Regions from separate parts of the Microbacterium terricola genome, predicted to be linked through region 1. Evidence: predicted binding sites of a transcription regulator. Region 1 holds the regulator's gene; each other region holds the start of a gene.
The links. The regulator HrcA, encoded in region 1, represses chaperone genes, less so after heat shock. The targets are predictions, from matches to a motif close to TTNGCACTCGNNNNNNNCGAGTGCNAA.
Positions count from the first base shown of each region.

Region 2: the regulator HrcA is predicted to act here: its motif matches at 5,339-5,365, upstream of groES (co-chaperone GroES).
Region 3: the regulator HrcA is predicted to act here: its motif matches at 8,203-8,229, upstream of groL (chaperonin GroEL).

Region 1 is NZ_AP027141.1:1,470,345-1,480,371, reverse strand. Features, by position in the region: gene Microterr_RS06940 (alpha/beta fold hydrolase) at 1-153, opposite strand, end outside; gene Microterr_RS06935 (ExeM/NucH family extracellular endonuclease) at 179-2,983, opposite strand; gene lepA (translation elongation factor 4) at 3,136-4,989, shown strand; gene Microterr_RS06925 (DUF1990 domain-containing protein) at 5,000-5,650, shown strand; gene hemW (radical SAM family heme chaperone HemW) at 5,658-6,875, shown strand; gene hrcA (heat-inducible transcriptional repressor HrcA) at 6,954-7,994, shown strand; gene dnaJ (molecular chaperone DnaJ) at 8,057-9,166, shown strand; gene Microterr_RS06905 (16S rRNA (uracil(1498)-N(3))-methyltransferase) at 9,180-9,917, shown strand; gene Microterr_RS06900 (HIT domain-containing protein) at 9,940-10,027, shown strand, end outside.
Region 2 is NZ_AP027141.1:494,573-504,599, forward strand. Features, by position in the region: gene Microterr_RS02330 (hypothetical protein) at 1-5, shown strand, start outside; gene Microterr_RS02335 (alpha/beta fold hydrolase) at 147-1,091, opposite strand; gene tsaB (tRNA (adenosine(37)-N6)-threonylcarbamoyltransferase complex dimerization subunit type 1 TsaB) at 1,150-1,827, shown strand; gene rimI (ribosomal protein S18-alanine N-acetyltransferase) at 1,824-2,345, shown strand; gene tsaD (tRNA (adenosine(37)-N6)-threonylcarbamoyltransferase complex transferase subunit TsaD) at 2,342-3,469, shown strand; gene Microterr_RS02355 (hypothetical protein) at 3,466-3,951, shown strand; gene Microterr_RS02360 (THUMP-like domain-containing protein) at 4,078-5,280, opposite strand; gene groES (co-chaperone GroES) at 5,443-5,739, shown strand; gene rarD (EamA family transporter RarD) at 5,805-6,731, shown strand; gene Microterr_RS02375 (metal-sensitive transcriptional regulator) at 6,766-7,068, opposite strand; gene Microterr_RS02380 (heavy metal translocating P-type ATPase) at 7,065-9,380, opposite strand; gene Microterr_RS02385 (heavy-metal-associated domain-containing protein) at 9,380-9,589, opposite strand; gene Microterr_RS02390 (ABC transporter substrate-binding protein) at 9,830-10,027, shown strand, end outside.
Region 3 is NZ_AP027141.1:2,114,310-2,124,336, reverse strand. Features, by position in the region: gene Microterr_RS09995 (DUF4032 domain-containing protein) at 1-485, opposite strand, end outside; gene Microterr_RS09990 (ABC transporter ATP-binding protein) at 556-1,659, opposite strand; gene Microterr_RS09985 (DsbA family protein) at 1,886-2,809, shown strand; tRNA gene Microterr_RS09980 (tRNA-Thr) at 2,820-2,891, opposite strand; gene Microterr_RS09975 (DMT family transporter) at 2,948-3,970, shown strand; gene Microterr_RS09970 (nitroreductase family protein) at 3,883-4,422, opposite strand; gene msrB (peptide-methionine (R)-S-oxide reductase MsrB) at 4,419-4,823, opposite strand; gene Microterr_RS09960 (DUF2332 domain-containing protein) at 4,910-5,899, shown strand; gene Microterr_RS09955 (DUF3263 domain-containing protein) at 5,909-6,151, shown strand; gene Microterr_RS09950 (LytR C-terminal domain-containing protein) at 6,161-6,733, shown strand; gene Microterr_RS09945 (cold-shock protein) at 6,859-7,059, shown strand; gene Microterr_RS09940 (DUF3048 domain-containing protein) at 7,089-8,150, shown strand; gene groL (chaperonin GroEL) at 8,265-9,884, shown strand.

The sequences.
Region 1 (10,027 bases):
GTCGAGGGTGAAGGTCTCGTCCATGCGGGTGCCGTGCCCTGGCAGGTCGACCGCCGTCACCGGGTTGCCGCGCTCCTGCAGGTGCGCGACCTGCGCACGCCACATGGTCGCGGACGTCCTGATGCCGTGCACGAGCACGACCTGGACGACCATGACCCCAGGCTATTGCAGGTTCGGCTCAGCGCACGGCGATCACCTTCACCGCCTTCGATGTCGACCCGCGCTGCGCCTCCGGGTCGGCCGGAACGAAGACCGCGGTGTACGAATGGGTGCCACGCGCGATCACGCTCGGCAGCCGGAGCTTCGCGATGCCCGCGCGGGTCACCGCCGTCGATCCGATCAGCTCGTCGCCCTCGAAGAACTGCACCTCGCCGGCCGGGCGGGTGCGATCGTCCGTGCTCACCACGGCCACGAGGGTTGCCGGGAGCAGTCGGTTGATGTGCAGCGGGGGGACCGCGACGAGCGTCGTCCTCGTCGCCGTGCGCTCGTCCGTCCCCGCCTCCAGGCCGACCAGCACCGGATCGTGATCGCTCGAGCGGTACGGATCTGCCGCGTGGAACAGGGTGCCGTGGTAGTTGTACCGGCTGTACTCGAGCGCGACGACCTCACCGGAGTTGATGTTCCACACATCGCCCCCGGTCGCCCGCTCGCGGGCGGGGCCGCTGAGCAGGATGTGGTCGAGCGAGCCCGAGAGCCCGGAGAACGAGTACGACGAGCTGTCGATGCCGAGCGACTGCTCCGCGTCGACGTATCCGGCGTCGTACAGCAGGCGCAGCGGGTCCTCCTGGCCGTACGAGTTGAAGTCGCCGGCCAGCACCACCGAGTCGACGTCTCCCCGGATGCCGGCGACCCAGTCGCGCAGCGCGGTCGCCTGGCGCACGCGCGACTCGTTCGACAGGCTCTGCCCGTCGCCGGCATCGCGGTCGCCGGGCCACGGCCCCGCGGATCCCTTCGACTTGAAGTGGTTCACCACGAACAGGAACCGCTCCCCGCCGTCGGCGGGCCGGAACACCTGGGCGAGCGGCTCGCGCGCGTTGCCGAACGCCTGGTCGGCGCCGGACTGGGTGCCCAGCGCCCGCGAGGGTCCGGAGCGGGTCACCTCGTCCGGCTGATAGATGATCGCGCTCGTGATCACGTCCTGTTCGGACGCGGCAGGCAGCTCCGGCGAGGAGGGCACGTAGGCCCACGTGTCCTCGCCGGCGGCCGCGTTGAGTGCGGCGACCAGAGTGGCGGTGGCCTCATCCGGCTCCTCGCCGAGCCTGGCCGAGTTCTCGATCTCCATCAGCCCGATCACCGAGGCGTCGAGGGCGTTGATCGCCGACACGATCTTCTCCTGCTGTCGCGCGAGATCCTCCGGGTCCCAGGCCCCGCGCTGATCGCAGCCCTCGTCGACGGTCACCCCGTCGCCCGTGCGGTCGACGAACGGCTCGCAGGCGGGGTTGGCCGCACCCAGCGTCGTGAAGTAGTTCAGCACGTTGAACGAAGCCACGGACACGTCGCCGCCGACGTCCTCCGGCGCGGCGGTGCGCACGGGGGAGAAGGTCACCGGGTCGTCGCCCGAACCGTCGCCCACCACCTGGCTGGTCGGGGTGAACTTCCATGCGCTGTTGCGCCAGTCGAGGATGAGCGGCGCGTCGAAGGCGACCGACGCGCCCACGACGACCGGCTCGATCTGCGAGACGTAGGCGGGCGTCTGGCTGGACGCGGCGGCGGTCAGGAAGTCGGTCGACGACCCGTCGTCGAGGGCGACGGCCCTCGCGGCGTTGTCGGCCGCGATCGCCGCAGCGTCGGCCGAGCCGGGGAGTGCACGGTCGGTCGGCTGGTGGAGCGGCTCGTCGCCGAAGGCGAGGCCGACCTCGCCGAAGCGGTTGGTCGAGAAGGTGTTCGTCACGGTGTACGCGCCCGCCGGCTGGATGAGCATCGACTCGAAGACCTCGCGCGCGTCCTGGGTCGCCGGCCACGAGACCGCCGTCGGCACGACGGGCGCCGCCGGCTCCGTGAGGACCGTCAGATCGTCGGCCGCGGCGACGGTGAGCTCCGTGAGTCCGAAGTACTCGCTCACCTCGCCGACGACCTCGACGTGGTCGCCGATCTCCACCGCGCCCACCGTGCTCCGCGAGAACACGAACAGCGCATCGGAGGCGGTCCGGGCGGACGGATCGCCGCCGCCGGTGCCGGGCGTCTGGACCACATAGCCGTTGAGGCCGCCGGTGGGGTAGCTCGCGGTGACGACGCCCCTGGTGACCACGCGGTTCCCGGCGAGCGGAGACGCTGCCCCCGTGCCCTGGATCTCGGCGATCGTTGCCTCGACAGGGTCGGGATCCGGCTCGGGGTCGGTCCCGCCGCCCGCCTGGGGCGTCGGTGCGCCGGCCGTGAAGTCGGCGGCGTTGTCCGCGGTGTTGGCGTGCGCCGCGCTCCGCGCCACCGACAGCGCGTTCGACGCGCCGAGCGCGGGGCCGGCGCCGGCGTAGTCGTTCGCCGTCGTGCCGTATCCGACGAAGTCCACCACCGCGGCGACCGCGCTGCAGTCCGCTCCGCATCCGGCGAGTGCCGTCGCCGTCGCCGTCAGCGCGACCTTGCCCGCGGCGGCGCCCATGAGCGTGGTCCCGCTGACGTCCGGCTCGATCGGCGATCCCGAGGCCCCCGCGACGCCCTGCCCCACGAGGAGGTGTCCGCCCGGCTCGATCCCCGTCCCCGCCGGCAGCGTCGTGACCTGCCAGCTCGTCCCCGCCGCGGATGCGTACTGGATCGCCCACCCGGACAGGTCCACGACCTGCGCGCCCGGGTTGTAGAGCTCGACGAAGTCGCGGTCGACCGGCGCACCGGAGTTCCCGCCACCGCCGTAGACCTCGTCGATCACGACGGGGGCCGTGACGCTGGGGGCAGCGGTCGCGGCCTGTCCTGCGGCCGATCCGGCGAGGACGAGCGCGGCGACCGCAACGGTGGCTGCGAGGGCGCGGGGGGAGGGGGAATGATGGCTCACGAGCGGGGGCTCCTTCACTTCGGCGCCGACGGTGCGGCGGACTGATGATCCGTTCCCCAGTTGTGCTCCCCGCATCCACCCTGCCTATCCGTCCGGCCGCTGGCAAGGGTCTGGGGGAAACCGCATCCATCCCCCCGTAGAATCGTCGGGACATGTCACCGCGCGCCCTGAAGCCTCTCGAGCCGTCCGCCACCCCTCCTGAGCTGATCCGCAACTTCTGCATCATCGCCCACATCGACCACGGCAAGTCCACGCTGGCCGATCGGATGCTGCAGATCACCGGCGTGGTCTCCGACCGCGATATGCGGGCCCAGTACCTGGACCGCATGGACATCGAGCGCGAGCGCGGCATCACGATCAAGTCGCAGGCCGTGCGGATGCCGTGGTCGACACCCGAGGGCACGTTCGCCCTGAACATGATCGACACCCCCGGTCACGTCGACTTCACCTACGAGGTGAGCCGCTCCCTCGCCGCCTGCGAGGGCGCGATCCTGCTCGTGGACGCCGCACAGGGCATCGAGGCGCAGACCCTCGCCAACCTGTACCTCGCGCTGGAGAACGATCTGCAGATCATCCCGGTGCTCAACAAGATCGACCTCCCCGCGGCCGACCCCGAGAAGTACGCCAAGGAACTGGCCGGACTCATCGGCGGGAAGCCGGAGGACGTGCTGCGCGTCAGCGGCAAGACCGGCATGGGCGTGGAGGAGCTCCTCGATCACGTCGTCAGCCAGATCCCTGCGCCGAAGGGCGACCCCGACGCGCCGTCGCGCGCGATGATCTTCGACTCGGTCTACGACGCGTACCGCGGCGTCATCACCTACGTGCGCATGATCGACGGGGCGCTGAAGCCGCGCGAGCGCATCCAGATGATGTCGACCAGGGCGACCCACGAGCTGCTCGAGATCGGCGTCTCGTCGCCGGAGCCGAACCCGACCAAGGGACTCGGCGTCGGCGAGGTCGGCTACCTGATCACCGGCGTGAAGGACGTGCGCCAGTCGAAGGTCGGCGACACGGTGACCAACGCCGCCAAGCCGTCCGATCGCGCGCTCCCCGGATACACCGACCCGAAGCCGATGGTCTTCTCCGGTCTGTACCCGATCGACGGCAGCGACTACCCCGTCCTGCGCGAGGCGCTCGACAAGCTCAAGCTCTCCGACGCGTCGCTCAACTACGAGCCGGAGACCTCGGTGGCGCTCGGCTTCGGGTTCCGCTGCGGGTTCCTCGGACTGCTCCACCTCGAGATCGTCACCGAGCGCCTCGAGCGCGAGTTCGGCCTCGACCTCATCTCGACCGCCCCGTCGGTCACGTACGAAGTGGTCACCGACGACAAGAAGTCCTTCACGGTCACGAACCCGAGCGAGTTCCCCTCCGGCACCAAGATCGCCAGCGTGACCGAGCCGATGGTCAAGGCGGCGATCCTCGCCCCGAAGGACTACGTGGGCACGATCATGGAGCTGTGCCAGTCGCGCCGCGGCACGCTCCTCGGCATGGAGTACCTGGGCGAGGACCGCGTCGAGATCCGGTACAGCATGCCGCTCGGCGAGATCGTCTTCGACTTCTTCGACCACCTCAAGTCGAAGACCGCCGGGTACGCCTCGCTCGACTACGAGCCGAGCGGCGACCAGGAGGCCGACCTGGTCAAGGTCGACATCCTCCTCCAGGGCGAGCCGGTGGATGCGTTCAGCGCCATCGTGCACCGCGAGAAGGCCTACGCGTACGGCGTCCTGATGACCGAGCGGCTGAAGAAGCTGATCCCGCGGCAGCAGTTCGAGGTGCCGATCCAGGCGGCGATCGGCGCCCGCATCATCGCGCGCGAGTCGATCCGCGCGATGCGCAAGGACGTGCTCGCCAAGTGCTACGGCGGCGACATCTCGCGCAAGCGGAAGCTCCTGGAGAAGCAGAAGGAGGGCAAGAAGCGGATGAAGATGGTCGGCCGCGTCGAGGTCCCCCAGGAGGCGTTCATCGCCGCGCTCTCCGGCGATGTCGAGACCAAGGACAAGAAGTAGGCTGGCAGCCATGCGTCGCGGCACCTTCACAGACGACACGGTCGACTACGCCGCCGTCGGAGCAACCCAGGCGCCCGACCTCATGCAGTATCCGCCGGAGCGCAGCATCCCCGCGCAGGAGTCCTGGCGGATCGGCAGCGGCGAGTCGCGGTTCCACTCGGCCGGCGAGGCCCTGCTCTCGTGGGCGGCACTGCGGGGAGCCGGCCTCACGCTCGGCGAGATCCGGCCCGCGGCCGGCCCGATGTACTCCGGCGTCAGCTTCGACGCCGAGGGAAACCCGGTCGCTCCGAGCCGCAACGAGGCCGACCAGCGGTTCGACTCGGACGGCACGCCGTACGTCGCCGCAGGCACCACGGTCCGCGTGTCCGGGCGGGTCGCCGGGATGCGGGCCGACGGCGAGCTGCGCGTGATCTTCGCGGTCGAGGAGGGCAGGCGGATCGGCTTCGCACTCGGCACGGTGGGCGGTTCCGTGGTGTCCGGCGAGGAGTCGTTCATGCTCGAATGGCGCGACAACGACGAGGTCTGGTTCACCGTCCGCGCCTTCGACGCCCCGGCCGCATGGACGTACCGGCTCGTGAAATCGCTGATCCGCCGTCGCCGCCGCGAGCTGTTCCAGCGCTATCTGCGCGCGATCTCGCCGCTGTACGCGACGCCCGCGTGAGGCCCTGATGGGCGCGGCGCTACCAGACGGCGAGCCGGCCCCCGCGGACGGCGCGCTGCCCGACGACATCGCGGTGCCGGCCGATGCCCCGTTCTCGGTCTACCTCCACGTGCCGTTCTGCCGCGTCCGGTGCGGCTACTGCGACTTCAACACCTACACCGCGACCGAGCTCCGGGGCGCCCGCCAGGACGCGTACGCCGACACGCTCCTGCAGGAGGTGGAGCTGGCCGCCGCGGTCCTGGCCGACGCCGGCCCACTCCGGCCCGCGGGCACGGTCTTCTTCGGCGGCGGCACCCCGACGCTCCTGCCCGCGGGGGACCTGGGCAGGATGCTGGCGGGCGTGCGCGGCACATTCGGGCTCGCGGACGACGCGGAGATCACCGTCGAGGCGAACCCCGACACCGTGACCGACGCGGTCGTGGCCGAACTCGCCGCGGCCGGGGTGACCCGCATGTCGATCGGGATGCAGTCGGCCGTGCCGCACGTGCTCGCCGCGCTCGACCGCACCCACGACCCGGACAACGTCGCCACCGCGGTGTCGGCCGCGCGGTCCGCGGGTCTCGACGTGAGCGTCGACCTCATCTACGGCGCGCCGGGGGAGTCGCTGGAGGACTGGCGCCGCAGCCTCGAGACGGCGGTGTCGCTCGTCCCCGATCACATCTCCGCCTATGCGCTCATCATCGAGGAGGGCACGAAGCTCGCCCGTCAGATCAGCCGGGGCGAGGTGCCCGCACCCGACGACGACCTCCAGGCCGACATGTACGAGCTCGCGGACGAGCTGCTGGGCGCCGCCGGCTTCGACTGGTACGAGGTGTCCAACTGGGCCAGGGACGACACGCACCGCTCCCGACACAACCTGGCCTACTGGCAGGGCGCCGACTGGTGGGGGTTCGGTCCTGGGGCGCACAGCCACATCCAGGGCCTCCGGTTCTGGAACGTCAAGCACCCCGCCGCCTACGCGCAGCGGCTCGCCGCGGGCCAGTCGCCCGCTGCGGCACGGGAACGACCGGATGCGGCGTCGCGCCGGCTCGAGGATGTGCTGCTGCGCTCGCGCATCCGCGACGGCCTGGAGATCGCCGCCGTCGCGCCCGATCGCCGCAGCGCGGTGGCCGGCCTGATCGCCGACGGACTGATCGACGCGGCCGCCGCCTTCGCCGGGCGCGTCGTGCTCACCCTGCGGGGACGTCTGCTCGCGGACGCCGTCGTCAGGGCACTCACCGAGTGAGGTTCCCCCACCCATCCGGCGGCATCCAGTAGAATTGGCACTCAGGTAACGGGAGTGCCAGCAGCGGGAGGAGGCGTCATGGTCACCGAACGCGGTCTGCAGGTGCTGCGAGCGATCGTGCAGGACTACGTCGACACCCGCGAGCCGGTGGGCAGCAAGTCGATCGTCGACCGCCACGCCTTCGGCGTCTCGGCCGCGACGATCCGCAACGACATGGCCGCCCTCGAGGACGAAGAGCTCATCGCCGCACCCCACACGTCGTCTGGTCGCGTGCCCACCGACAAGGGCTACCGCGTGTTCGTCGACCACCTGGCGCAGCTGCGTCCGCTCAGCCCCGCTCAGCGGGCCGCGATCTCGTCGTTCCTCGAGCGTCCGGGCGACCTCGACGACGTGCTGGTGCGCACCGTGCGGGCGCTCACCCAGCTCACCGGCCAGGTGGCGATCGTGCAGTACCCGTCGTTCGCGCGCGCGCACGTCTCGCACGTCGAGCTGGTGCAGCTGGGCGGCGGACGGATGCTGGTGGTCCTGGTCACCGACACGGGGCGGGTTTCGCAGCGCATCGCCTTCGTGCGCGTGGAGTTCGACGACGACGCCCTCGCCCGCGTGCGCGCGGGCATCGCCGGACTGATTGTCGGCAAGTCGGTGCGCGAGGGCGCCCAGCTGGTGCTGGAGCACCTCGCCGTGGTCGCGACGCAGCCGACCGAGGAGGACACCGCGATCGCGGCGATCGCCGCGGTCGTCGCAGAGGAGCTCGAGGATTTCCGCCAGGATCGCCTCGTGATGGCCGGCGCCGCCAACCTGGCCAGGCGCGAGGCCGACTTCCGCGGCAGCATCTACCCGCTGCTCGAGGCCATCGAGGAGCAGGTCACCGTCCTGCGGCTGATGAGCGAGATGACCGCGGACGAGCAGGGTCTCGCTGCGAGCATCGGCCGCGAGAACGAGGCGTTCGGACTCTCGGAGGCCTCCTTCGTGGCGAGCGACTACGACGCGACCGGGTCGCGGGCCCGCGTGGGCGTCATGGGCCCGACCCGGATGGACTATCCCACCAATCTCGCGGCGGTCAGAGCCGTCGCGCGCTATCTCACCCGGATGCTCGAAGACGACGACGCCGCGCGCTGAGCGCGGTGTCACCGCATCCGTGATCGGACGACCCAGCGCACAGCGCTGGCAGGAAGGCGAAAGTGGCTGACCACTACGAAGTTCTCGGGGTCTCGCGTGAGGCGACCCCCGATGAGATCAAGAAGGCGTACCGCCGGCTCGCCCGCGAGCTGCACCCGGACGTGAACCCTGGGGAGGACGCGTCAGAGCGCTTCAAGCTCGTCACGCACGCGTACGACGTGCTGAGCGACCCGGAGCAGCGCGCGAACTACGACAGGGGCGGCGACTCGCCGTTCGGCGGCGCCGGCGGATTCGGCGGCTTCGGCGACATCTTCGAGACCTTCTTCGGCGGAGCCGGCGGGCAGCGGAACGGGCGGCCCCGGTCGCGCCGCGAGCGGGGACAGGACGCCCTCGTGCGGGTCACGCTCGACCTGAAGGACGTCGTCTTCGGGGTGCACCGCGACCTGGAGGTCGACACGGCCGTGCTCTGCGAGACGTGCGACGGCTCGTGCACGCAGCCGGGCACCTCGCCCGTCACCTGCGACATCTGCCACGGCACCGGTCACGTGCAGCGCCAGGTGCGCAGCCTCCTCGGCAACGTGGTGACCAGCCAGCCGTGCGGGTCGTGCCAGGGCTACGGCACCACCATCCCTTACCCGTGCGCGACCTGCCAGGGCCAGGGTCGCGTCCGGGCGCGCCGCACCGTGTCGCTCGACATCCCCGGCGGCGTCGAGACCGGCCTGCGGCTCCAGCTGCCGGGCTCCGGCGAGGTCGGCCCGGCCGGCGGACCCAACGGCGATCTGTACATCGAGGTCACCGTCACTCCCGATCCGGTGTTCAGCCGCGAGGGCGACGACCTGCTGGCCACGCTCGAGGTGTCGATGTCCGACGCGATCCTCGGCACCGAGACCACCATCGAGTCGCTGGACGGACCGGTCGACCTCGAGGTGCGCGCCGGCGTCCAGGCGGGCGATGTGCTCACCATCAAGGGCCGCGGCATCACGCCGCTGCGCGGCACCCAGCGCGGCGACCTGCGCGTCGGCGTGCACGTGGTGACCCCGACGCGCCTGGACGCGAAGGAGCGCGCGCTCATCGAGGACTTCGCCAAGCGCACCAAGGCCCCCGCGCCGCAGCTGGCCGAGTTCCATCAGGGCCTGTTCGCGAAGCTCCGCGACCGCTTCCGGAACGCCTGAGCGGCGGCAGGACATGGCGCTGCACTTCGTCGTGGACGATGCCGCGACCGCCCAGCCGGGAGAGCGCATCGCACTGACCGGCGCCGAGGCGCACCACGCCGCCGCGGTGCGCCGTGTACGGGTGGGCGAGACGGTGACGCTCGGCGACGGCCGCGGCGTCCGGCTGACGGGGGAGTGCGTGTCGGTCACGCCCCGCGAAGTGGTGGTCGAGGTCGTCGCGCGCGCGCTCGACGAGCCGCTGCGCCCCCGGCTCGTGCTGGTGCAGGCGCTCGCGAAGGGAGACCGCGACGAGCTCGCGATCCAGGCGGCGACCGAGCTCGGCGCCGACGAGATCGTGCCGTGGCAGGCTGCGCGCAGCGTCTCGCGGTGGGATGCCGCGAAGGCGGCCAAGGGCCGTGCGCGCTGGCAGAGCATCACTAGGGAGGCCGCCAAGCAGGCCCACCGTGCCTGGATCCCCGAGGTCGCCGAGCTGCACACCACGACGATGCTGACCGCGCGGGCCGCAGCATCCCGTCTGCTGGTGCTCGAGCCGACCGCCGACGTGGCGCTCAGCGCGCTGCCGTTGGCACCGGAGGACGAGCGCGACATCGTCCTGGTGGTGGGCCCGGAGGGCGGGATCGACGACCGCGAGCTGACTGCTCTGGCCGGCGCCGGCGCCACCGCCGTGCGCCTGGGTGCGACCGTGCTGCGCACCTCCACAGCCGGCCCCGCCGCCCTCGCGGTGATCAGCACCGCTCTGGGCCGGTGGTGAGCCCCGTCGATAGACTGGGCGAATGAGCGAACCCTCGATCTTCAGCCGCATCCTCGCCGGCGAGATCCCGTCAGAGATCGTCGGCGAGACCGACAACGCGTTCGCGATCC
Region 2 (10,027 bases), 980 kb from region 1:
ACTGACCCGGAGCGATCGGAGGGGGAGGATGCCGCGGCATTCTCCCCCTTCCTCGCGCTTCAGATATTGCCGACCCCACCGCTTCGTGCCGACCCCACCGCTTGCAGACAGTCGACGGAGGGTGGGCTCGGCAGCACAGGGTGGGCTCAGCGGAGAACGGCGGGCGCGGGGGCGACCGGCGCGGCCGCGCGGGCGGCGAGCATCGCGGCGAGCACGGCGTCGGGGCGCTCCACCTGGGCGAAGTGGCCCGCGTCGGCGAGGCGGATCTCGCGGAAGTCGGCGATCGCGGCACGGAACGCGGCGGTGTCGCGCCGACCGGCGAACACGTCGCGGCGGCCGCGCACCGCGCGCACGGGGCACGTGATCGCGGACCAGATCCGCTCGTTGTATTCGGCGGCGAGGCGCGCCGCGCGCGCGAACGCCGCTAGACGCACCTCGTCGCCGAACGCCGCCACCACCGAGGGATGCGGGCGACCCGCGAACAGCGGAGCGGTCAGCACCCGCAGCGCGCCGACCCGACCCAGCAGCCGCACGAAGCCGGTGCCTGCGCGGCCGAGGGCGGACAGCATCCGCATGACGAGCAGCATCCCCGCGAACCCGGGGGTCGCGAGCCCGCCGCGCAGCGGGCGCCGGATCGCGTCCAGCACACCCGCGCCGCTGGCCGAGACCGCGGTGACGCCGAGGGTCTCGTCCGGGTGCCGGGCGGCGATGTCGAGGGCGACGAACCCGCCCAGCGAGTGCCCGACGAGCCGCCAGGCGTCGTAGCCGAGCGCGCGGACCGCCTCGGCGACCGCGTCGGAGAGCTGTGCGACGCTCTGTACGCGGTCGAGCGCGCCGCTCTCGCCCCAGCCGGGCAGGTCGATCGCGACGACGTCGGCGAGCGGTTCTCCCGCCAGATCGGATGCGGTCACCAGCGGTGTCCAGGTGGTCCACGTTCCGGCAGCCCCGTGCAGGAGCACCGTGGCAGGCCCGCCGCGCTCGCGCCCGACGCGCGCGACGACGGTGCCGGCCGTACTGGTGACGGCGACGCGTCGCAGCCCGAGGGCCGCGGCGTCCGTGCGCAGCCGCAGAGCAGAGCGGGAGGGCTTCACCCCGGTTCTTCGTCGCGGGGCCCGGATCGGATTCCGCGCGCCCGGGTAGCCTGAAGGGGTGATTCTCGGCATCGACACCTCTCTCGGCACGGCCGTCGCCGTCGTCGAGGCCGACGGGGTGGTGCGTGCCGATCTCGGCAGCGACAACCCGCTCGGACACGCCGAGGTGATCGGCGAGCTGCTGCAGCGGGCGGTGGCCGCCGCATCCGATCCGGCTGTCGACGGCGCTCCGCCGCCCGACGCCGGCGCGGAGATCGCGTACGTCGCCGCCGGCATGGGGCCGGGCCCGTTCACCGGGCTGCGTGTCGGCATCGCCGCGGCGCGGGCGTTCGCCCTCGGCCGGGGGATCCCGGTGCTGCCGGTGGTGAGCCACGACGCGGCGGCGCTCGAGCATCTGATCGAGTCGGTGGTCGCGGGGGAGCCGCTGCGCCGGTTCGCGATCGTGACCGACGCGCGTCGCCGCGAGTTCGCGTACACGGTGTACGACGACCTCGACGACGACGGGCTGCCGGTGCGGGCCGTCGAGCCCGCGCTGATCCCGCGCGACGAGCTCGATGCCCGGCTGGCCGAGCTCGGAGCCGAGCGCCGTGACGTCACCCGGATCTCCGCCGCGATGGTCGCGCTCGTCGCCGCGCGGGCGCTGACCGCCGGCCGCGAGCCCGGCCCCGCCGACGCCCTCTACCTGCGCTCGCCGGATGTCACCATGCCGGCCGGACCGAAGAAGGTGGGCGTGTGACGGTGCGCACGGCCACGCCGGACGATCTCGACGCCATCATGGCGCTCGAGCGCGCGTCGTTCCCGACCGATGCCTGGTCGGACGCGATGATGCGCGCCGAGCTCGCCTCGCCGCATGGGCGGTACGTCGTCGACGAGGAGGCGGGACGCATGCTCGGATACGGCGGAGTCCGCGCGGTCTCGGGAGCTGCCGACGCCGACATCCAGACGATCGCGATCGCCGAGCACGCGAGAGGCAGGGGTCGCGGGCGGACCCTGCTTCGCGAGCTGCTCGCGACCGCGCGCGACCGCGGAGCGCGCGACCTGTTCCTGGAGGTGCGGGCCGACAACCCGGTCGCGCAGGCGCTGTACGCCTCGGAGGGCTTCGCCGAGATCGGCCGGCGCCCCCGCTACTACCAGCCGGACGACATCGACGCGGTCATCATGCAGCTCGACCTGGTCGCGTGGGCGGCCGCGCGCACGTCGATGGGCTCCGTGGCCGGGAGCGGCGCCGCGGCGGATGCGGGGGCATGCACATGAGCGCGCACGAACCCCTGGTGCTGGGCATCGAGACCAGCTGCGACGAGACCGGCATCGGCATCGTCCGCGGCCGCACGCTGCTCAGCAACACCATCGCGAGCAGCATGGACGAGCACTCCCGCTACGGCGGAGTCGTCCCCGAGGTGGCCGCGCGCGCCCACCTCGAGGCGCTGCAGCCCAGCATCGAGGCGGCGCTCGCCGAGGCCGGATCCGCGCTCGACCTGGACGGCCCCCTCGCGCTGACCGACCTCGACGCGATCGCGGTCACCAGCGGCCCGGGCCTCGCCGGAGCGCTGATGGTCGGCGTCGGCGCCGCGAAGGCACTGGCCGTCTCGCTCGACAAGCCGCTCTACGCGGTCAACCACCTGGTCGGCCACATCGCCGCCGACATCCTCGACGCCGAGGCCGGTCCGCTCGAGTACCCGACGGTGGCGCTGCTGGTCAGCGGCGGGCACACCTCGCTCCTGCTCGTGCGCGACCTCACCACCGACGTCGAGCTGCTCGGCGAGACCATGGACGACGCCGCCGGCGAGGCGTTCGACAAGGTGGCGCGCATCCTCGGGCTGCCGTATCCGGGCGGGCCCGAGATCGACCGTGCGGCGGTCGGCGCCGACCCGACCGCCATCCGGTTCCCGCGGGGGCTGTCCCGGGCATCCGACATGGAGAAGCACCGCTACGACTTCTCGTTCTCGGGGCTGAAGACCGCCGTGGCGCGGTGGATAGAGCAGCAGCCCCTTCGACAGGCTCAGGAACCGGATGTCGAGTGGACCGTGCCCGTCGGGGAGGTCGCCGCATCCTTCCGAGAAGCGGTCGTCGACGTGCTGGTCACCAAGGCGCTCGACGCCTGCGCGCGCCACGACGTGCCCCGACTGCTGCTGGGCGGGGGTGTCATCGCCAATCGCCGCCTGCGCGAGGTGGCGATCGAGCGCGCCGCGGCGGCGGGGGTGACAGTGCGGATCCCGCCGCTGTCGCTGTGCACCGACAACGGCGCGATGATCGCCGCGCTGGCCTCGGAGCTGATCATGTCGGGCCGCCGACCCTCGACCCTCGCGTTCGGAGCGGATTCGACGCTGCCGGTCACGGAGATCCAGATCGCGGAGGCGGATGCGGGGGCCGCGGCATGAGCGCCGGCGCGGATGACGCGGGCGCGGCCGGCGGGCGAACAGAGGATGCCGGGGCGTCCGCGCCGCAGATCGAGGCGCCGTCGAGCGACGTCGAGCCCGTGACCGACACCACGCGGCTGCCGGGGGAGCACCGCGGCGGGTTCTCGCGGCTGCCGACCGGACCGGTCGACATCGCCCTGCCGGGGTTCGAGATCCCCGCCGACCTGGACATGGACTGGTACGCGCCCGAGCCCGCGCCGCTGCGGCGCGGCATGGCCGCGTGGGCGCTGGGCTTCTCGATCGCGGGGCTGGTCGTCTCGTTCTTCGTCGGCTGGGGGTTCCCGATCGGGCTCGCGGGCGCGGTGTCGGCGATCATCGCCCTGCGTCGCCCGCTGGAGCCGCGCGGCGTCGCGATCTGGGCCCTCGTGCTGGGGATCGTCTCGATCCTCTTCAGCATCGGCTGGCTGCTCTGGGCCGCCAGCCGCACCAACCTGTTCGGCTGAGCCCCCCGCATCCGCATCCGCATTCCCCGCGAGATCACGTGATCTCGGCGAGCGCACACGTTCTGGGCGTCAACAACGGGTGGTCTCGCCCAGATCACGTGATCTCGGCAGCAGAGCGGGAGCGAGCTACACGCGGTCGGCGAGCACTGCCAGGCGTGACGAGCCCACTCGTGTGAGGAACAGGGTCGCCGACTGCGAGCCGCGCAGATGCAGCTGCCGACGGAACGCGGCCGGGTCGATGTCGACGCCGCGCTTCTTGATCTCGAGGGTGCCGATGTCGGCGGCGCGCAAGGCCGCGCTGAGCGCCTTCGGCTTCGCGGGCAGGACCTCGCGCACCCGGAACGACTGCACGAACGGGCTCGTCAGCGCAGCATCCGAGGTGAGGTACGCGATGTGCTCGTCGAGCATGCCCGCATCCAGCGACCGTGCGACGTCGCCGATCAGGCGCGCCCGGATCACCGCGCCGTCCGGCTCGTGCAGGAACTCCCCGAGCGCCCGCACCGGCTCGTCCTCCGCATCGGCCGCCCCGGTCAGCTCCCACGTCTGCTCACCCCGGGTCACCAGCGCTGCGCGTCCCACGCCCGGTCGCGCGAGCGCGCCCGACCAGAGGACCAGCTCGATCGTCGAGCCGTCGGCGCTCACCCACTGCGCCTCGACCCCGTCAGGGATCAGCGCGCGGTCGAGCCCCGGCCCGAGCTTCACCCCGGCCGGGACGCGGCCGATCAGCTCGAACACCCAGTCCAGCGACGGCGACCAGTCCTCCGGCCGCGTGCGCGCCGTCTCGCTGTGTCCCGAGGTGCGACGGGCCGGGTCGAGCCACAGCGCCTCGACCGGGAGAGCGGATGCTGTCGCCTCCACCCACTCCTCGGCGGTCCCTCCGCTGACGGTCACCGCATCGCCGAACGGCGCGAGGTTGTAGGCGGCCAGGGCCGCGGTCACCGGGTCGGCGTCGACCGCGTGCACCCGCAGCCCGAGCGCGGCGAACCCGAGCGCGTCGCCGCCGATGCCGCAGCCGAGGTCGGCCACAGAGCCGATCCCCGCATCGCGGAACCGTCCGGCGTGTCGTGCCGCCACCGACAGGCGGGTGGACTGCTCCAGGCCGGCGCGGGTGAACAGCATCCGCTCGGCGAAGCCGCCGAACTTCGCCTTCGCCTTCTCGCGCAGCCGTGCCTGCCCCACGACGGCCGACACGAGGTCGGGGGAGTGACCGGCCGCACGCAGCCGCGAGACCGTCCGCGCCACCTCGTCGGTCGAGGCGATCGGGCCGACCTCGTCGAGCAGCCGCAGCCCGTCGGGGGTGAGGAGCGCGGTGAGCTCGGACATGTCCATCGGCCCAGCCTACGGTTCGGCCGGCCGCCCGACGTCGGTGACCGGCACCGTCACACGGTTGGCACTCGCGTTGCATGAGTGCCAGCAACTGCCTAGACTGGCGTTAGCACTCTCACGGTGTGAGTGCGAATGAGTCTTGAAGTTCTGAGAAAGAGGTAGACCGTGTCGGTTTCCATCAAGCCGCTCGAGGACCGCATCGTCATCAAGCAGGTCGAGGCCGAGCAGACCACGTCCAGCGGTCTGGTCATCCCCGACACCGCCAAGGAGAAGCCCCAGGAGGGCGAGGTCGTGGCCGTGGGTCCCGGTCGCATCGACGACAACGGCAACCGCGTGCCGCTCGACGTCGCTGTGGGCGACCGCGTGATCTACAGCAAGTACGGCGGCACCGAGGTCAAGTTCGGTGCAGACGAGTTCCTCGTGCTCTCGGCTCGCGACGTCCTGGCGGTCGTCGTCCGCTGACGAAAGCTCTGAAAGAGCCCGGATGCTGCGGCATCCGGGCTTTTTCGTGCGCCTAGGCTGGGGAGGTGAAGCAGACCGATCCGTCCCAGCAGCATGTCCTGGGCGGGGTCTACGCCTTCATCGCCTACTTCCTGTGGGGCTTCATGCCCCTCTACTTCCTGCTGCTGGCGCCGACCGGGCCGTGGGAGGTCGTCGCCTGGCGGGTGCTGCTCTCGCTGGTCTTCTGCGCCATCCTGCTGACCGTCACGCGGACGTGGGGAGCGCTCGTCGCGATCATGCGGCAGCCGCGGCTGATGCTGCTGACGGCGGTCGCCGGCATCCTGATCTACGTCAACTGGCAGGTGTTCCTGATCGGGACGCTCACCGGCCACGTCATCGAGACGAGCCTCGGCTACTTCATCAACCCGATCGTCACGGTGCTGCTCGGCGTCATCGTGCTGCGCGAGCGCATGCGCGTGACCCAGTGGGTCGCGATCGGCATCGCCGCGCTCGCCGTCGGGGTGATCGTCGTGGGGTACGGCGCCTTCCCGTGGATCGCCCTCTCGCTCGCGGCGTCGTTCGGCCTCTACGGACTGGTGAAGAAGCAGATCGGGCCGTCGGTCGACGCCGTCAGCGGGCTCACGCTCGAGACGCTGTGGCTCTCGCCGGTCGCGGCGGTGCAGCTCGCGCTCGTCGCCGCGACGACGGGCATCACGATGGGCAGCGCCGGCATCGGCCACGCGGTGCTGCTCTGCCTGGCGGGCGTGGTCACCGCCACGCCGCTGCTGTTCTTCGCGGCCGGCACGCGCCGGGCGCCGCTCAGTCTCGTGGGGCTGCTGCAGTTCCTCACGCCGGTGATGCAGTTCATCATCGGCGCGTGGCTGCTCGGCGAGCCGATGCCGCTCGAGCGCTGGATCGGCTTCGCGCTGGTCTGGGTCGCCCTGATCGTGCTGACGGTCGACTCGCTCGTCGCCGCGCGCCGCTCGCGGGCGGCTGTCGCCGAGGTGGTCTGACCCCGGCTCAGCACCCCGGCTCAGCGTCCGGGGCTCAGCGCACCAGCCGCGCGATCGCCTGGGTCGCCTCGCTGATCTTCGCCTCCGCCTCGTCGCCGCCGGCGCGAGCGGCATCCAGCACGCAGTGCCGCAGGTGGTCGTCGAGGAGACCCAGGGCGACGGCCTCGAGCGCGGAGGTCATCGCGCTGATCTGCGTGAGGATGTCGATGCAGTACTTCTCGTCCTCGACCATGCCGCGGATGCCCCTCGCCTGGCCCTCGATGCGCTTGAGCCGGTTGAGGTACTTGTCGCGATCGGTGATGTAGCCGTGGTGCGCGTGAGTGGTCGTGTCGGTCATGAGTGCTCCTCGGACAGGGGACGGAAGCGGCGCAGCCGCAGGCTGTTGCCCACGACGAACACCGACGAGAAGGCCATCGCCGCGCCGGCGATCATGGGATTGAGCAGGCCGAGAGCGGCGAGGGGGATCGCGGCGACGTTGTAGGCGAAGGCCCAGAACAGGTTGACCTTGATCGTGCCGAGCGTCGCGCGCGAGAGGCGGATCGCGTCGGCCGCGCCACGGAGGTCGCCGCGGACGAGAGTGATGTCGGATGCCTGGATGGCAGCATCCGCTCCCGTGCCCATCGCGATGCCCAGGTCGGCCTGCGCGAGGGCGGCGGCGTCATTGACACCGTCGCCGACCATCGCGACGATCCGGCCGTCGTCCTGCAGCTGCCGGATGACGGCGACCTTGTCCGCCGGCAGCACGCCCGCGACGACCCGGTCGATCCCGACCTCGGCCGCGACCTGCCGGGCCACCTCTTCGCGGTCGCCGGTCAGCAGAACCGGATCGAGGCCCAGCCCGCGCAGCCGGGCGATCGCCTCGCCGCTCGTGGGCTTGACCCCGTCGGCGACGGTGAGCACGCCGCGCACCTCTCCGTCGACGGCGACGAAGACGGCGGTGCGGCCGGAACGGGCGGCGTCGGCAGCGGTCGTGAGCAGAGCAGGGGACGGATGCTGCGACCACGCCGCGAGCAGGCGCTCCGTGCCGACGAGCACCGCGTGCCCCTCGACGGTGCCCACGACGCCCTGGCCGGGCGTGCTCTGGAACGACTCGACCGCGGGCAGCGGACCGGCCTTGCCCGCGGCGCGCGCGATGGCCTGGGCGATCGGGTGCTCGGAGGCATCCTCGACCGCACCGGCCAGACGCAGCAGTGCGGCGGTGTCACCGTCCGTGGCGGTCACGCCGGCGAGCTCCATGCGGCCGGTGGTGACGGTGCCGGTCTTGTCGAGCACGACGGTGTCGACCCGGCGGGTGGACTCGAGCACCTCCGGGCCGGTGATGAGGATGCCGAGCTGCGCGCCGCGGCCGGTGCCGACGAGGAGCGCGGTCGGGGTGGCGAGGCCCAGCGCGCACGGGCACGCGATGATGAGCACGGCCACTGCGGCGGTGAAGGCCATGGCGGGGTCGGCGCCGGTGAGGAGCCAGGCCACCAGGGTCACGGCGGCGATGACGAGCACGATCGGCACGAAGACGCCCGCGATGCGGTCGGCGAGTCGCTGCACGTCGGCCTTGCCCGACTGGGCCTGCTCCACCATCCGCGCGATCTGGGCCAGCTGGGTGTCGGCGCCGACCCGCGTCGCGCGCACGACGAGGCGACCGCCGGCATTCACGGTCGCGCCGATCACCGCATCGCCGGGGGTGACCTCGACCGGCATCGACTCGCCCGTGACGAGGGATGCGTCGACCGCGGACGAGCCGTCGACGACGACGCCGTCGGTGGCGATCTTCTCGCCCGGGCGAACGATGAACTCGTCGCCGACGCGGAGCTCGGCGATCGGGATCCGCATCTCGGCCCGCGCGCTCTCGCCGGTCTTGTGAGGAGAATCGGCGAATCGAGGAGAATCTGCGTGCCGCGCGTCCTCAGAACGCCGATTCTCCTCGCGAAGCGGGCGGAGCACGGCGACATCCTTCGCACCGAGGCGCAGCAGCGCGTGCAGCGCGTGCCCGGCGCGGCGCTTCGAGCGGACCTCGAAGTAGCGCCCGGCCAGCACGAACATGGTCACGCCCGCCGCGACCTCGAAGTACACGTTGCCGAGCCCGTCGCCCGGTGACACCGTCCATTCGAAGCCGTGCGTCATCCCGGGCATGCCGGCGTGGCCGAAGAACAGGGCCACGAGCGACCACAGGTACGCGGCCGAGACGCCGATCGAGATCAGGGTGTCCATCGTCGCGGCGCCGTGGCGCAGATTGACGGCCGCGGCGCGGTGGAACGGCCAGGCGCCCCACACGACCACCGGCGTCGCCAGGGCGAGCGAGACCCACTGCCAGTAGGTGAACTGCAGCGCGGGCACCATCGCGAGGACTATCACCGGCACACTCAGCACGATCGCCCCGATCAGGCGACGGCGCAGACCGGTGAGCTCGCGGTCCTCGACCGGCTCCTCAGCCACCGGCACCTGGGCGGTGTACCCCGTCTTCTCGATCTCGGCGATGAGCAGGCCGGGGTCGAGGCCGGCCGGGCCGGTGACGACCGCCTTCTCGGTCGCATAGTTGACGGATGCCGTGACCCCGTCGATGCGATCGAGCCGCTTCTCGATGCGCGCGGCGCAGGAGGCGCAGGTCATCCCGCCGATCTCGAGATCGATGCGGGTGGCGGTCGGTGCTGACATCAGGCGCGGACGGCGGCGTAGCCCGCCTCGTCGACCGCCGCGATGACGGCGGCGTCATCCAGCGCGCCGGCGGCGGTGACGACGAGGCGTCCGTCCGTCGCGCTGACCTCGACGGTCTCGATGCCGGGGAGCTGTCCGACCTCGCGGCGCACCGCGGCCTCGCAGTGCCCACAGCTCATGCCGGTCACCTGGTACTCGTTCGCGGTCATGTCTTCTCCTTGCGTCTCGGGGGTTCTCCGGAACCAACGATATACCCGGTGGGGGTATTCCCGGGCCGGGGCGACGTATCCCGCCTCCTGCTCGGTGCATGCGTCGTTATAGAAACGAGATGACCTTGTTTCGCATCGTTAACGAATGGCAACATCCGTGAGACCCCGTCCCTACTAGGTTGAGACCAACCCGAGGCGGCGCCCGAGCCGTTTCTGTGTCCATCCATAACAAGGAGCAATATGAGCGTTCTGACACGTTCGCGCACCGCGAAGGTCCTCGGCGGCATCGCCCTGGTCGGCGCGAGCGCACTCGTCCTGGCCGGCTGTTCCGGTACGAGCACCCCCACCGAGACGGACGACGCCAGCGCGTTCGAGTTCCCGATCGACTGCGACGCGGCTGAGCCCGCGTCGTACACGCCGACCTACGAGTCGACGTCG
Region 3 (10,027 bases), 640 kb from region 1:
CGGCGGAAGAGCGTGTTCGACAGTGACACGTCGCCCCAGAAGAACCCCACGTTGTGCAGGCGGACGAGCAGCACCGCGAGCGCATCCACCAGCCGGCCCGCCGTGTCCGGCCGCAGCACCTGGGTGAAGAGGGCGCGATAGGGAAGCGAGAAGCGCAGGTGCGTCGTGACGAGAGCTGCCGGCAGCGGCTTGCCCGCAGCATCCGTCCGACCGGCGATGACGGCCGCGCGCTCGACGCAGGGCGAGTTCAGGCGCGTGAGATGGCCGAGCATGTCGTACTCGCGGCGGGCCATCTCCTCGGTCGTCTCCTTGACGGCGACGACGCCGCCGGAGAGGTTCGCGAACCGGACGAGGTGGCGGGAGAGACCCTTGGGAAGGTAGACGATCGTGCTGGACGGCCAGTCCGCCAGGGGCGTCGACCACGGCAGGGCGAGCAGGCCCGGATCGACGGTGCGGGCGGTGATGCTCAGCGACTGGGGGGCCATGCGCGCCTCTCGACGAAACACCGCGGCGCGGGCGGTCGGTGACGCGCCCGCGCCGCGGTGGTTGATCCGGTCAGGCCGAGGCGATCGCCTTGTCGGTCAGGCGCTCGCCCGACTCGACGTCGAACACGTGCACGTGTCCGGGGACGGCGGCCAGGACGACCTTGTCGCCCGCGTTCGGGTGACGGCGGCCGTCGACGCGCGCGACGATGTCGGTGCGCTTGCCGTTGATCTCGGTGTGGCCGTAGAGGTAGCCGTCCGCGCCGAGCTCCTCGACGAGGTCGACATCCACCGGGAGGCCCTGGCCGTCCGACGGGTTGACGACGATGTCCTCGGGACGCACGCCGATGGTGACCTGGGAGCCGTGCGCCCGGGCGAGCGTGTCCGCCTCGACGCCGACGACCGACGAGCCGAAGCGCACGCCGCCCTCGGCCAGGTCAGCCGGGAACAGGTTCATCGCGGGCGAGCCGATGAAGCCGGCCACGAACACGTTGTTCGGCTTCTCGTACAGGTCGCGCGGCGTGCCCACCTGCTGGAGGAGGCCGTCCTTGAGCACCGCGATGCGGTCGCCCATCGTGAGCGCCTCGGTCTGGTCGTGCGTGACGTAGACCGTGGTGACACCCAGGCGACGCTGCAGCGACGCGATCTGGGTGCGGGTCTGCACGCGCAGCTTGGCGTCGAGGTTCGACAGCGGCTCGTCCATGAGGAACACCTGCGGCTGGCGGACGATCGCGCGGCCCATGGCGACGCGCTGACGCTGGCCACCCGAGAGGGCCTTCGGCTTGCGGGTGAGGTACTCCTCGAGGTCGAGGAGCTTCGCGGCCTCGAGGACGCGCTGTGCACGCTCCTCCTTGCCGACGCCCGCGATCTTCAGGGCGAAGCCCATGTTCTCCGCGACGGTCATGTGCGGGTAGAGCGCGTAGTTCTGGAACACCATCGCGATGTCGCGGTCCTTGGGCGGGACGTCGGTGACGTCGCGATCGCCGATCAGGATGCGGCCCGAGTTGACCTCTTCGAGGCCGGCCAGCATGCGCAGCGAGGTGGACTTTCCACAGCCGGACGGACCGACCAGGACGAGGAATTCGCCATCGGCGACCTCGAGGTTGAGCTTGTCCACGGCGGGGCGAGTGCCCCCGGGGTACAGGCGGGTTGCGTTGTCGAACGTGACGGACGCCATTTTCTTCTCCTTCACCGGCAGGTACGTGCCGGACGATCCGTTGTGAGGAATGTGCGGGGGCTTTCCCGCGCGCCCCTGATGGGACGTGATGCCAGTATGGCATGCGCCCCTGTGCAGGGGCCGTGCATGCTGTGTCTGGGCTTTTCCCAGCCTGTCTCGTTAGCATCGTTTCGGCCGCGTGTCCGTTGCGCCCCGGGTTCCCGTGCCCGATTCCCCGAGAGGTTCCATGTCCAGCGACGAGAGTTCCCAGTCGTCCTCGAGCGACCGCCGAGAGGCGGTGCGTGAGAAGGCGCTGCAGGTGCAGACCCAGCAGTCGCGCATGCGGATGCTGCGTCGCGGCACGATCGGCGCCGTCGTGGTCGCCGCCATCGTCGCGACCACGGTGATCATCACCTCGGTGGTGTCCTCCGCGGTCAAGCCCAACCTCGTCCCGGCGAACGCGGCCGACGACGGCTTCGTGGTGACCTCGTTCGACGGCATCCCGGCGGGTTCGGGTGCGATGGACGTCTCGGCCACGCCGAAGGCGAGCGAGGACACGGGGAAGTCGTCCACCCCCGCGGCGAGCGACCAGGCCGTCGTCGACATCCGCGTGTACGTGGACTACCTGTCCGAGGGCTCTGGCATGTTCCAGCAGGCCAACGTGCAGCAGCTGGCCCAGTGGGTCGGCACCGACACCGTCTCGCTCACCTACTACCCGGTCGCGATGCTCACCGCCAAGTCCAACGGCACGAAGTACTCGCTGCGCGCCGCGAGCGCGGCGGCCTGCGTGGCCGGCTACGCGCCCGAGCGGTTCGCCGCCTACAACCACACGCTGCTGACGCAGCAGCCCGCGGTTGACAGCGGCGGGTACAGCGACACCGAGCTGGCCGACATGGCGCAGGCGTCGGGCGTGAGCAACCCCAAGCCGGTGCGCGCATGCATCGAGGACGAGAAGTACCTCAGCTGGGCCAAGGAGGCGACGGAGCGCGCCCTCGAGGACCTGCCGGACACCGACGGGCTCGTGCTCACCGGCACGCCGACCGTGCTTGTCAACGGCATTCCCTACATCGGCGCCCTCGACGACGCGCAGGAGTTCTCGCAGTTCGTCATGACCAGCGCGAGCGACGCGTACTACCAGACGCCGAGCCCGACGCCGACGCCCTCCGACTGACCGGGTCCTGTGCCGCCTGTCGGATTCGAACCGACGACCTTCGCTTTACAAGAGCGCTGCGCTACCACTGCGCCAAGGCGGCATGCCGCGCTCGGGGCACGGCGGCATCGAGTCTAGTCGGCCCTGCATGATGGGATGATGACCCGACGCCGTCTTCCCGTCTGGCTCGCGCTCGGCGGAGCCGTCCTCATCGGCGTGCTCACCGCCCTGCAGGCCCGCATCAACGGCCAGCTCGGCGTGCGCCTCGACGACGGGTTCGCCGCGGCCGTCGTCTCGTTCGGCTCGGGCCTGGTGATCCTCCTCGCCCTGTCGGCGCTGCTGCCGTCGGGGCGGCGAGGGTTCGCGACGCTCGTCACCGAAGTGCGCGGGCGCCGGATCCCGTTCTGGATGCTGTGCGGCGGAGCGGCGGGCGCCCTCACCGTCGCGACCCAGGGGCTCGCCGTCGGGATCATCGGGGTGTCGCTGTTCACGGTCGGGGTGGTGGCCGGCCAGGCCGTGTGCGGTCTGGTGATCGACCGGATCGGGTACGGCCCCGCCGGCATCGTCGCGGTCACGCTCGGCCGCGTCGGCGGTGCCGCGCTCGCGCTCGTCGCCGTCGGCGTCTCGCTCACCGGCTCCGGGGTCCATGATGTGCCGGCATGGATGCTGGTGCTCCCCGTGCTCGCCGGCGCGGGCATCGCGTGGCAGCAGGCCACGAACGGACGGCTCCGGCAGCGCGTCGGCACCCCGTTGACGGCGACGCTCGTCAACTTCATCGGCGGCACGCTGCTGCTGGCGATCGCCGCGGCCGTCCACATCGCGATCGACGGCCCGCCCGCGGCCTTCCCGACCGACCCCTGGCTGTACCTGGGCGGCGCAACGGGAGTCGTCTACATCATGCTGTCGGCGGGACTCGTGGCGCACACGGGCGTGCTGCTGATGGGCCTGGCCTCCGTCGTCGGACAGCTGTCCATGTCGCTCATCCTCGACCTGACGTGGCCGGCGCCGGCGAGCCCTGGTCTCGCGCAGGAGCTCATCATGGTGGCGATCGCGATGGCCTCGGTGGTCGTCGCGACCGCGCGGCGGCGCCGTGGTCAGGCGGGCATGCGCGAGAGGAGCGGGCGGGCGTCCAGCGCCTTGCGGCGTCCGCCGCCCGAGCGCTCCGGCTTGCCGCCGACGTAGAGCCAGCCGAGCAGCTCCTCGTCCTTGCCGAGGCCGTGCGCCTTCGCGACCGCCTTGCTGCGCGTGTAGTGCCCCGTGCGCCAGATGACGCCCCAGCCCGCCTCGTCCAGCAGCAGGCTCAGCATGTGCGCGACGCCGGAGGCGACCGCCTCCTGCTCCCAGCGGGGCACCTTGCCGCTCTTGCGGTAGCTGGCGACCACGGCGATCAGCAGCGGCGCGCGCAGCGGCTTGGTCGAGTGGCCCTTCTCGCCGTCCGCCTTGTGGATGGCACGCCCGAGCACCTCCCGGTCACTGCCGCGCAGCTCGATGAGCCGCCACGGTCGCAGCGACGAGTGGTCGGCGACCCGGCCGGCAGCGGAGACGAGCCGGAGCAGCTCCGCGTGAGTGGGTGCGGCATCCGTCACCTTCGACCAGGAGCGCCGCGCCCGCACCGCCTCGAGGGCGCCGGTCACTGCTCCTCCGGGGCGAACGACAGCGACAGCGAGTTCATGCAGTAGCGGTCGCCGGTCGGGGTGCCGAACCCATCGGGGAAGACGTGGCCGAGGTGCGAGCCGCAGTTCGCGCAGCGGACCTCGGTGCGCAGCATCCCGTGGCTGCGGTCCTCGATCAGCTGGACGGCGTCCGGCCGCACCGACTCGTAGAAGCTCGGCCACCCGCAGTGCGAGTCGAACTTGGTGCCGCTCTGGAACAGCTCAGCACCGCACGCGGCGCAGGTGTACAGGCCGGCGCGGCTCTCGTCGAGCAGCTCGCCGGTCCACGGCCGCTCGGTGCCCGCCTCGCGCAGCACCGCGTACTGGTCGGGGCTCAGCTCGGCGCGCCACTGGTCATCGCTCTTGTCCACGGCGTAGGTCATGGGTTCCTCCTGGTTCGCTCCTATTCAACCGCAGCCGCCTGCCGCCTGTTCCGTGGTCGCTGGGCGTTCGCCGCGAGAATGGGGGAATGGACCACGACCTCTCCGCCGTCGCCGACCGCTACCGCCGGTTCGCGCAGACGGAGGCCCCCGGCCGCTCTGCGCTGTACGGCGAGTGGGCGGCGGGAGTGGCCGCGGACGTGGAGATCGCGGGCATCATCGCGCGCATCGACGCCGCGCGCCGGCAGCCGCCGCTCGTCTTCGCCGTGACACGGATGCTGGGAGCCCCCGAATCCGGGTACCCGGCTTGGGCCGCGTGGCTGCGGGCGAACGCGGACGCCGTCGTTCGAGAGTGCGGGCGCCGTGCGCTGCAGACCAACGAGCCCGGCCGATGCGCCGCGCTGCTGCCCGCGCTCAGCGCCATCCGCGGCCCGATCGCCCTGCTCGAGCTGGGCGCGAGCGCCGGCCTGTGCCTGTACCCGGACCGCTACTCGTACCGCTACCGCGGCGGCCCCGACCTCGACCCCGCGGACGGCGCCTCGACGGTCGTCCTCGAGGCCGAGGCCCGGGGCGCGTTGCCGGAGCTCCGGCTGCCCGAGGTCGTCTGGCGGGCTGGCGTCGATCTGCACCCCCTGGATGCCGCCGACCCGGACGACCGCCGGTTCCTGACCACCCTCGTCTGGCCGGGGGAGGACGGCCGTGCCGAGCGCATCGCTGCCGCGCTCGACATCGTCGCCGCCGACCCGCCGCTGCTGATCGGCGGGGACGCGACGGATCCCGCCGTGCTCGATGCCGCGATCGCTCTCGCGCCGCGGGAAGCCCGTCTCGTGATCACCACGCCCGGCCTGCTGCCGCACGTCCCGTGGGCCGCCCGCGAACGGCTGTTCGCGCACCTGCGCGAGGTCGACGCGGAGTGGGTCACGATCGATCCGGTCGGCCTCCACACCCAGTGGGAGCCGGCGCCGGCCGCGGACCTGACGGGGTTCGTGCTCGGCCGCAACCGGCGAGCGCTCGCCGTGGTCGACCCGCTCGGCGGTTTCGTGGAGTGGCGCGCGGGCGCTGAGCCCGTGGATGGCTAGCGTGGAGGGGTGCCCCTCTCCGACCGCGATCGCGCCATCCTGGCGTTCGAGACCGAGTGGACCAGGCACGCGGGTGCGAAGGAAGAGGCCATCCGCGCGCAGCTGAGCCTCTCGCCCGCCCGGTACTACCAGCTGCTGGGCCGCCTCATCGAGACGGCCGATGCGCTCGAGCACGATCCCATGCTCGTCAAGCGGCTGCGCCGCATCCGGGACGCCCGCGCGCGGACACGGCTGGAGCGTGCCGCCCGGTAGCATCGTGGGGTGGCGAAATCGACGTACCCCAGGGATCGCTTCGACGACCTCCCGGCGGACGCCGGCCGGATCGGCGCCCATCGTGCCGAGAACCCCCGCATGAACGGCTGGGTCGTGATGATCTGGGCTGTCGTGGCCACCGTCGTGCTGGTGGCCGCCGGCATCCTCGGCACCCTCCTGGCCACCGGGCGGATCGACCTGTTCCCGGCCCCCGAGGCGACCGTCGCCTCGACCCCCGCGCCGGAGATCACGCCGGTGCTCGACCCGACCTACACGGTGCTGGTGCTCAACGCCACGTCGCAGGACGGTCTCGCCACCGAGGTGAAGACCGAGATCGAAGCGGCCGGCTGGGCCGCGGAGGACGTGCTGGCCAGTGAGGCCAGCCAGGACGACTTCGAGACGACCACCGTCTACTACGCGTTCGAGGAGGACGCCGCGGCCGCCGCAGGACTCGCGGATGTGCTCGGCGGCGCCCTCGTCGCCCAGAGCGACCAGTATCTCCAGACGGCCGCCGGCGAGGGCGACGAGCAGCCCAAGCAGCTGACGGTCGTGCTCGGCATGGACCGCGTCGAAGAACCCTGATTCCGGGGCGTGTTTCGCGCCGGTAAACACTTGGATGCGGCCATGTCAACAGTTCCGCATCTGGCGCGAAGCGCGGATTCTCCCTGCATACGATGACGTTGTCGCACCAGCAACAGGAGATTCGCATGACCCAGGGCACCGTCAAATGGTTCAACGCTGAGAAGGGCTTCGGCTTCATCACCGCAGAGGGCCAGGACGTCTTCGTCCACTACTCGAACATCGACATGACCGGCTTCCGCGTCCTCGAAGAGGGGCAGACCGTCGAGTTCACGGTCGGAGCCGGGCAGAAGGGCCCGCAGGCCGAAGCCGTGCGCGTCGTCGCCTGACACGGCGCGGCTCTCGATATGCTCCGCGGGTGACCTCCCGACCCCTGCGCCGCAGCGCACTCGTCGCACTCGCTCTGACCGCCGTGCTGCTGGCCGGCTGCACCGGTGCGCCGGAGGCGGCCGTGACGTCGGCGACACCGTCGCCGACGGCGACCGAGACGCCCACTCCGACGCCGACCCCCACACCGACGCCGAAGCCGACGACCGGCAGCTCGCCGCTCACGGGCGAGGAGGTGGCGCTGGGGAAGATCACCGGGCCGTCCCTGGCCGCGAAGATCGACAACCACTGGGACGCTCGCCCGCAGTGGGGGCTCGACCACACCGACATGCTCTACGAGGAGCTCGTCGAAGGCGGGCTGACGCGGTACGTGGCGGTGTGGTTCTCGGATGTGCCGAAGGAGATCGGGCCGGTGCGCAGCATCCGTCCCATGGATCCGGACATCATCAGCCCGCTCGGCGGGATCGTGGCCTATTCGGGCGGCAAGCCCCAGTTCGTCGCGATGATGCACGACACCCCGGTCCACAACGCGGTCCACGGCGGCGCGGACGACGAGTACATGTTCCGCTCGAACGCGAAGTACGCGCCGCACAACGTCGTCGTCAACGCGCGGGAGCTGCGCGCCGCGTACAAGGACATCGACCCGCCGCAGCAGCAGTTCGCGCACGCGAAGATCGCCGAGACGGCATCGGCGACCGTGTACGGGACGCCGGCGAAGGGCATGGACGTGGCGTTCTCGCCCGTGTCCGCCCGCGGCTGGCGCTGGAACGCGCACTCGGCGACGTACCTGCGCACGCAGGACGGCAACAAGGACATGGACTCGGCGGGCAAGCAGCTGCGGGCCACGAACGTCGTGGTGATGCAGGTCGACATCGACTGGTCGTACGGAATCGTGCCGCGCACCGTCATGGTCGACTCGGGGAAGGCCTGGGTCTCCACCGGCGGCAAGGTCGTCAGCGCCACGTGGTCGAAGAAGAGCAAGACCGCGCCGATCACGCTCACCAACGAGCACGGCGTGGACATCTACCTCGCTCCGGGCAACACCTGGATCGAGCTGGTTCCGACGAGCGGCTCCGTGAAGGTCGTCCGCTGACCCACCGCCCTCGCGGCGGCTTGCACTCGACTGGGGCGAGTGCCAGAATGAATTAGCACTCACTCTTGTTGAGTGCTAATGACTGATCCAACGTCCGGGAGGGACGACACACACATGGCAAAGATCATCGCTTTCGATGAGGAAGCCCGCCGTGGCCTCGAGCGGGGCCTCAACATCCTCGCCGACGCCGTCAAGGTGACCCTCGGCCCGCGCGGCCGCAACGTCGTGCTCGAGAAGAAGTGGGGCGCCCCCACGATCACGAACGACGGCGTCTCGATCGCGAAGGAGATCGAGCTCGACGACCCGTACGAGAAGATCGGCGCGGAGCTCGTCAAGGAGGTCGCCAAGAAGACGGATGACGTCGCGGGCGACGGCACCACCACCGCCACCGTGCTCGCTCAGGCGCTCGTGCGCGAGGGCCTGCGCAACGTCGCCGCCGGCGCCGACCCCATCTCGCTCAAGAAGGGCATCGAGAAGGCCGTCACCGCCATCACCGACGAGCTGCTGGCCTCGGCCAAGGAGGTCGAGTCGAAGGAGCAGATCGCCGCGACCGCGTCGATCTCCGCCGCAGACACCTCGATCGGCGACCTGATCGCCGAGGCGATCGACAAGGTCGGCAAGGAGGGTGTGGTCACCGTCGAGGAGTCCAACACCTTCGGCACCGAGCTCGAGCTCACCGAGGGCATGCGCTTCGACAAGGGCTACCTGAACCCCTACTTCGTGACCGACCCGGAGCGTCAGGAAGCGGTCTTCGAAGACCCCTACATCCTGATCGCGAACCAGAAGATCTCGAACATCAAGGACCTGCTGCCGATCGTCGACAAGGTGATCCAGGACGGCAAGGAGCTCCTCATCATCGCCGAGGACGTCGAGGGCGAAGCCCTGGCCACCCTGGTGCTGAACAAGATCCGCGGCATCTTCAAGTCGGCTGCCGTCAAGGCTCCCGGCTTCGGCGACCGTCGCAAGGCGCAGCTGCAGGACATCGCGATCCTCACCGGCGGCCAGGTCATCACCGAGGAGGTCGGTCTCAAGCTCGAGAACGCCACCCTCGACCTGCTCGGCCGTGCGCGCAAGGTCATCATCACCAAGGATGAGACGACCATCATCGAGGGTGCCGGCGACGCCGCGCAGATCGAGGGTCGCGTGACCCAGATCCGCCGCGAGATCGAGAACACCGACAGCGACTACGACCGCGAGAAGCTGCAGGAGCGCCTCGCCAAGCTCGCCGGCGGCGTTGCCGTCATCAAGGCGGGCGCGGCCACCGAGGTCGAGCTCAAGGAGCGCAAGCACCGCATCGAGGACGCCGTTCGCAACGCGAAGGCGGCCGTCGAGGAGGGCATCGTCCCCGGTGGTGGCGTGGCCCTCATCCAGTCCGGCCGCAAGGCGCTGGCCAGCCTCGAGCTGACCGGTGACGAGGCGACCGGCGCGAACATCGTGCGCGTCGCGATCGAGGCCCCGCTCAAGCAGATCGCGCTGAACGCCGGTCTCGAGCCGGGTGTCGTCGCGAACAAGGTGGCCGAGCTGCCCGACGGTCACGGCCTCAACGCCGCGACCGGCGAGTACGGTGACCTGTTCGCACAGGGCATCATCGACCCCGCCAAGGTGACCCGCTCGGCGCTGCAGAACGCAGCCTCGATCGCCGGCCTGTTCCTCACGACCGAGGCCGTCGTCGCCGACAAGCCGGAGAAGTCGGCGGCTCCGGCCGGCGACCCGACCGGTGGCATGGACTTCTGATCCAGCGCTCGTCGTAGCAGTTCAGGAAGGCCCCTCTTCGGAGGGGCCTTCCGTCGTCGGTGGGGGTTCGTGTCGGCGGATGTCCGGCGGACCGAACTCAGAGCGATGGGTGTCGACACTCCCATGGCGGATGCCGGCGCCCG